One region of the Streptomyces sp. NPDC025793 genome, then DNA from elsewhere that is predicted to be linked to it. Evidence: predicted binding sites of a transcription regulator. Region 1 holds the regulator's gene; the other holds the start of a gene.
What was found. Region 1 encodes HspR, which represses chaperone genes until heat shock. Its sites were predicted from a motif close to TTGAGNNNNNNNNNCTCAA; they were not measured.
Positions count from the first base shown of each region.

Region 1 (3,407 bases):
GCGGCCACCGCCGAGCCCATCCGGCGCTGGCTCGCGCTGACCTCGTCGTAGACCCCGCGCAGCAGCCGGGTCATGACCTCCTGCGGGGAGGTCGGCACCAGCCAGTCCATGTCGTCGGGGTCCGGGTGCAGCAGGGCCAGCTCCAGCAGGCAGGGCACCGTCTCGACGTCATCGCGGGGCACCCGCCCGCGGCGTACGGCCCGGGAATACAACCGGTCGCCGGCCGCGCACAGTCGGTCGGCGCCGTGTGGATGCTCCTCCGCCCCGCGCCCGGCCATCGCCCATTTCACCCCCGGTGTGCTGCCACTTCCGCAGCGCAACTATGCGCGGCGCCGACCGGGTCCGCAACACGGCTCTCCCCGACAGGGCTGCCGGAAACGGCTGTTATGCCCGTATATCGACCGGGCTCCGGCTCTTGCCTGCGCAGGAAGACGAACGGGCGGACGACGAACGGGCGGAAGGTGAACGGGCCGAGGATGAACGCCGGGGCGGTGACCGCTACCTCAGACCGATCGCCGTGCACGCCGCCCTGAACTTCACCGTGCAGATGTCGCCCACGGTGTAGATGCCGTCCGAGATGACCGTGGACTTGATGTTGCTCTTGGTCAGCGCGATCGGCTGGATCAGCTTGGCCGGGATGTTCTTGGTGGTGGGGCTGTCGGCCTTGTCCTGGGTGAGGGCGTCGAACTGGATGTCCTTGCCCTGGACCTTGGCGACGGCCATCTGGGCCGCGGCCTGGGCCTCGTCCGGGTAGGACTTGTAGACGCTCATGTACTGCTCGCCGGCCACGACCCGCTGGACGCCCTCCAGCGAGGCGTCCTGGCCGGTGATCGGCGGCAGGGAGGTGACGCCGGCCGCCTCCAGGGCCTTGATGACGCCGCCGGCCATGTCGTCGTTGGCGGAGTAGACCGCGGCGATGTTGTTCTTGCCGATCTGGCCGATCGCCTTGGCCATGTTGGCCTCGGCGTTCTCCGGCTTCCAGTCGGTGGTGTCGTACGACGCGGCGATCGTCACCTTGCCGTTCAGCTCGGAGAGCGCGCCCTGCTTGAACTGCTTGGCGTTCGGGTCGGTCGGCGAGCCGTTCACCATGACGATCTTGTCGGAGGTGTCGGCGTGCGAGCCCAGCGCCTCCAGCAGGCTGCGGCCCTGCACCTCGCCGACCAGTTCGTTGTCGAAGGAGACGTACGCCTCGATCGGGCCCTCGGCGAGCCGGTCGTAGGCGATGACCGGGATGCCCGCGTCCTTGGCCTTCTGCACCTCGGGGGCGATCGCGTGCGCGTCGACCGCGTCGAGCAGGACGACGTCGACCTTGTCGTCGATCATCGTCTGGAGCTGCTGGGCCTGTCTGGACGCGTCCGCGCCGGCGTTGGCGTACTCGACCTTGCCCCGCTTGTTGGTGAGCTCGGCGACCTGGGACTTGATGATGGGGTAGTCGAACTTGTCGTAGCGGGTGTTCGTCGTCTCCGGCAGCAGCAGGCCCACGGTCAGGTCGTTGCCCTTGCTCGGGCTCGCGCTCGCCCCGCTCCCCGTCGCGTTCAGCATGCCGCAGCCGGCAAGCGAGAGGGTCATCGTGGACGCGGCCACGGTTATGGCGATACGACGCATGCGAGGGCTCACTTCAGGTGCGTTTGAGGTGTCTGAAAAGACAACGCGGAGGGCATACCCGGCGTCAAGAAGAACTACTTAACGAGTGCGCAACACCACGCTCCGCTGCACCTGTGAAGGAGCAGCGGAATCACCTTCAAACGCCCTTTACGGACCCTCCATCCAACGGGAGTTCATGAGAAGGCAAAGAAAGGGGCCCGGAATCCGGGCCCCTTTCGGAGGTGTCTGCGCGCGGACGCGTCAGTCGTTGCGCTGCCGCTTCGGCCGCCACACCACCAGCGCGCTGGTCTGCTGCACCTCCTGGTACGGCACCAGGTCGCGGCGGTAGGAGGCGTGGACGGCGGCCTCGCGCTGCTGCATCGCGGCCGCCGCGCCGTCCAGGGCCGCCTCCAGCTCCGCGACGCGGGACTGGAGCGCGACGACCTGGTTCTCCAGTTCGATGATGCGCTTGATTCCGGCCAGGTTGATGCCCTCGTCCTGCGACAACGCCTGCACCTGGCGGAGCAGTTCGATGTCGCGGGCCGAGTAGCGGCGGCCCCGGCCCGCGGTGCGGTCCGGGGAGACCAGGCCGAGCCGGTCGTACTGGCGCAGCGTCTGCGGGTGGAGTCCGGAGAGCTGGGCCGCCACCGAGATGACGTAGACCGGGGTCTCCTCGGTCAGTTCATACGGGTTACGTCGACGGCCGTCCATCTCTCTCAGTCTCCCTTCGCCGCCTCGAACAGCTCCGCCCGCGGATCCTCGCCCGCGGTCGCCTCGCGATACGCCTCCAGCGCATCACGAGCCTTCCCCGACACGTCCTTCGGGACACGCACCTCGACGGTGACCAGCAGATCGCCGCGGGTGCCGTCCTTGCGGACCGCACCCTTGCCGCGGGCGCGCATCGTCCGGCCGTTGGGCGTGCCGGGCGGCAGTTTCAGGGTGACGGCCGGGCCGCCGAGGGTCGGCACCCGGACCTCGCCGCCGAGAGCGGCCTCGGCGAACGTGACCGGCACGGTGACCGTGAGGTTGTCGTCCCTGCGCCCGAACACCGGGTGCTCGCCGACGTGCACGACCACGTAGAGGTCGCCCGCCGGTCCGCCCCGCTCGCCGGGCGCGCCCTTGCCGCGCAGCCGGATCCGCTGCCCGTCGGTGACACCCGCCGGGATGCGGACCTGCATCGTGCGGGACGACTTCGCCCGCCCGCTGCCCTTGCACTCCGCGCAGGGGTGCTCGGCGATCAGGCCGCGGCCCTTGCAGTCGGGGCAGGGGTCGGTGAGCGAGAAGCCGCCGCCCGAGCCCCGCGCGACCTGGCCGGTGCCGACGCAGGTCGGGCACACGCGCGGTGTGCCGTTCTTGTCGCCGGTGCCCGAACAGGCCTTGCAGGGGGCCTGGGAGGACATCCGCAGCGGCACCGTGGCGCCCTCGATGGCCTCCGTGAAGCTGAGCGTCACCTCGGTGTCGATGTCCTGGCCGCGGCGCGGCTGGGTGCGGGTCGCACCGGTGCCGCCGCGGTTGAACAGACCCCCGAAGACGTCACCGAGCCCGCCGCCGAAGCCTCCGCCCTGGGTGGTGGTGCTGCCCGCGCCCCCGAAGAGGTCGCCCAGGTCGAAGTTGAAGGAGCCGCCGGCGCCCGGCCCGGGGCGGAAGCCGCCGTTGCCGAACAGGGCGCGCGCGTCGTCGTACTCCTTGCGCTTCTTGGGGTCGCCGAGCACGTCGTTCGCCTCGGAGATCTCCTTGAAGCGCTCCTCGGCCTTGGCGTTGCCCTTGTTGGCGTCCGGGTGGAACTCGCGGGCGAGCTTCCGGTACGCCTTCTTGATCTCGGC
Region 1 covers NZ_JBVHMR010000002.1:456,916-460,322, reverse strand. Annotated here, with positions in the region: gene ACZ4MF_RS05935 (helix-turn-helix transcriptional regulator) at 1-278, opposite strand, end outside; gene ACZ4MF_RS05930 (sugar ABC transporter substrate-binding protein) at 499-1,605, opposite strand; gene ACZ4MF_RS05925 (heat shock protein transcriptional repressor HspR) at 1,846-2,295, opposite strand; gene dnaJ (molecular chaperone DnaJ) at 2,301-3,407, opposite strand, start outside.

Region 2 (3,407 bases), on a different contig from region 1:
GCAGACCGCGCAGGTCCGTGTCCCGGACGGTGAACGGCAGCTCCCGCTCGCCGAGTTCGTGCTGTGCCGCGATCTTGCGCAGCAGGCGGGCGATCGCGCGCTCCAGGGTACGGACGCCCGCCTCGCGCGTGTACTCGCCGGCGAGCTTGCGCAGCGCGCCCTCGTCGATCGTGACCTCGTCCTCGCGCAGGCCGGCCCGCTCCAGCTGGCGCGGGAGCAGGTGGTCCCGGGCGATGACGACCTTCTCGTCCTCGGTGTAGCCGTCGAGCCGCACGATCTCCATCCGGTCGGCGAGCGCCTCCGGGATGGCCTCCAGGACGTTGGCGGTGGCCAGGAACACCACGTCGGACAGGTCGAGTTCGACCTCCAGGTAGTGGTCCCGGAAGGTGTGGTTCTGCGCCGGGTCCAGGACTTCGAGCAGGGCCGCGGCCGGGTCGCCGCGGAAGTCGGAGCCCACCTTGTCGATCTCGTCCAGCAGGATCACCGGGTTCATGGACCCGGCCTCCTTGACGGCGCGCACGATCCGGCCGGGCAGCGCCCCGACGTACGTACGCCGGTGGCCGCGGATCTCGGCCTCGTCGCGGACGCCGCCGAGCGCGACGCGGACGAACTTCCGCCCCATCGCGTGCGCGACGGACTCGCCGAGCGAGGTCTTGCCGACGCCGGGCGGGCCGACGAGGGCGAGTACGGCACCACCCCCCCGTCGCCCACCACCGCCCTCAACCGAGGCGCTTCGCGCCGCCCCCTGGTCGGCCCGCCCGCCGATGACGCCGAGGCCGCGCTCGCCGCGCCGCTTGCGCACGGCCAGGTACTCGGTGATGCGTGCCTTCACGTCCTCCAGGCCCGCGTGCTCGGCGTCGAGGACCGCCTTGGCGCCCTGGATGTCGTAGGCGGAAGCACTGTCATCGGTTCGCTCGTTCCAGGGCAGCTCCAGGACCGTGTCGAGCCAGGTGCGGATCCAGGAGCCCTCCGGGGACTGGTCGCTGGAACGCTCCAGCTTGTCGACCTCCTTGAGCGCGGCCTCGCGGACCTTCTCGGGCAGGTCGGCGGCCTCGACGCGGGCGCGGTAGTCGTCGGACTCCTCGGCCGTGTCCGCGCCGTCGCCGTTCAGCTCGCGCAGCTCCTTGCGGACGGCCTCCAGCTGGCGGCGCAGCAGGAACTCGCGCTGCTGCTTGTCGACGCCCTCCTGGACGTCCTTGGCGATGGTCTCGGCCACGTCCTGCTCGGCGAGGTGGTCGCGGAGCTGCTGCGCGGCGAGCCTGAGCCGGGCCACCGGGTCGGCGGTCTCCAGCAGTTCGACCTTCTGTTCGATGGTGAGGAACGGTGAGTATCCGGAGTTGTCGGCGAGCGCGGAGACGTCCTCGATCGCCTGGACGCGGTCGACGACCTGCCAGGCGCCGCGCTTCTTCAGCCAGTTGGTGGCCAGCGCCTTGTACTCCTTGACGAGGTCGGCGACCTGACCGGGCAGCGGCTCGGGCACGCTCTCCTCGATCCGGGCGCCCTCGACCCACAGGGCCGCGCCGGGCCCCGTGGTGCCCGCGCCGATCCGCACCCGGCCGCGGCCGCGGATCAGAGCCCCCGGGTCGCCGTCGGCCAGCCGGCCGACCTGCTCGACCGTACCGAGCACACCGGTCTTGGCGTACGTGCCGTCGACGCGTGGCACCAGCAGCACCTGGGGCTTTCCGGGCGCCGACCGGGCGGCGGCCTGTGCGGCCTCCACCGCGGCCCGCACCTCGGCGTCGCTCAGGTCCAGCGGAACCACCATGCCGGGCAGCACGACCTCGTCGTCGAGCGGCAGCACGGGCAGTACGAGCGTGAACGCCGTGGACTCAGCAGCCATGATCTCCCCTTCGGCAGTCAACTTGAGCTATGCCGACTCAACCTCTGGGCAGGGGCTGGTGTTCCCCCCACGTGTTCGCTGTGAGCGATCGGGGGGTGACGTAGAGACCTATGCAGGCGAAAGCAGTGAGAGGTCAGACCGCGCGGGCCCAGCGGCGCACCAGGGGCCAGCTCATGACGCCTATCGTCAAAGCGATCAGGTGGCCCCAGTCCGTCATCGGGTCCACGAACTCGGCCAGGTCGTTCAGCAGCAGTCCGGCCACCACGGTGAGCAGGGGCCAGCGGAACCAGGGGCGGAGCAGGCCGGCCAGGGAACCGATGCTGGCGGCCACGCCGAAGCTGATGCCGTAGTCGAGGCGGTGCAGGGACGTGGCCGGGAGATGGCCCGCCAGGACGGCGAGGCCCACCGGGACCTCGGTGGCGAGCGTGGCCAGGACATGCCCGGCCAGGAAGACACAGGCCGCACGCCCTCCGCCTATGCGCCGCTCCAGCGCGGTGAGCACCAGCACGAAGGCCGCGCTGTACGGCGAGAGGATCCCGCCCGCGATCCACAGCGCGCTCGCCAGGAGCACCACCGCGGGCGACTGCACCAGATGGGCCACGTCGGTGCTGGAGCCCTGGTAGAGCGTGTTCATCAGCCCGGGGTCGGCCACGGCCGCGACGGCGGAGGTGACGGCGAGGAGGGCCGCGTAGCCGAAGGTGAAGGGCGTGGCGGCCGGGGTGGGCAGCAGCCGCCACAGCCGGGCGGCCGGGACCGGACGCGGTGCCCCGACGGGCACGGGATCCGCCGGCGCGGGGCCGAGCGTGTCGAAGGGAACCGCCGGCGCGGGGCCGCGCTGGCGGGGCATGCCGTCCAGGAGTCCCTCGAACACGGGGGCCGGGACGACGGCGGCGCCGTCGGACAGGGGCGTGCCCGCCGGGGGCGGGGACGCGGCCGCCGCAGGGCCCGTCGCGGTCCGTTCCACGATGAGGCACTCCTTCCGTCGCGCCCACCATTGAGGCTCGACCGGCCGCATGTCTATGACCGACGCCACGCGGAAGCCGATTCTCAGCAACCTCCTACATTCCGCTCGCGTCCGCACCCCGGCGTACGCCCCTCGGACGAGTACGTCGGACCGGGGCCGCGCCTCCGTCATCCGCAATTCCCATGCCCGACAGGACACGTTCAAGCAGGATGGGGGCATGACTGCCGCGTACGACACTCCCGTGGTCCTCGACCGGCGTGACGGCCCGTACGGCGAGGTGGTGCTGCGCAGACACGGCGCGCTGCTCCAGATCATCGCCAACGGGTGTTTCCTGATGGACACCTCCGACGGCCGCTCGGAGCGGCTGCTGGTCGACGCGGCGTACGACGCGCTGGACGGGCGGCCGGGGCCGGCGCTGCTGCTCGGCGGGCTGGGCGTCGGGTTCTCGCTCGCACACGCCGCCGCGGACCGGCGCTGGGGGCGGATCACCGTGGTGGAGCGCGAACCGGCGGTGATCGGCTGGCACCGGGACGGGCCGCTCGGCCGGCTGTCCGCCGCGGCGCTCGCCGATCCGCGCACCGACGTCGTCCAGGGCGATCTCGT
Region 2 covers NZ_JBVHMR010000038.1:32,866-36,272, reverse strand. Annotated here, with positions in the region: gene lon (endopeptidase La) at 1-1,840, opposite strand, end outside; gene ACZ4MF_RS39510 (rhomboid-like protein) at 1,974-2,804, opposite strand; gene ACZ4MF_RS39505 (spermine/spermidine synthase domain-containing protein) at 3,022-3,407, shown strand, end outside.
Region 2: lon (endopeptidase La) is a predicted target of HspR. The motif match lies at 1,863-1,881, and genes of this name have one in related genera.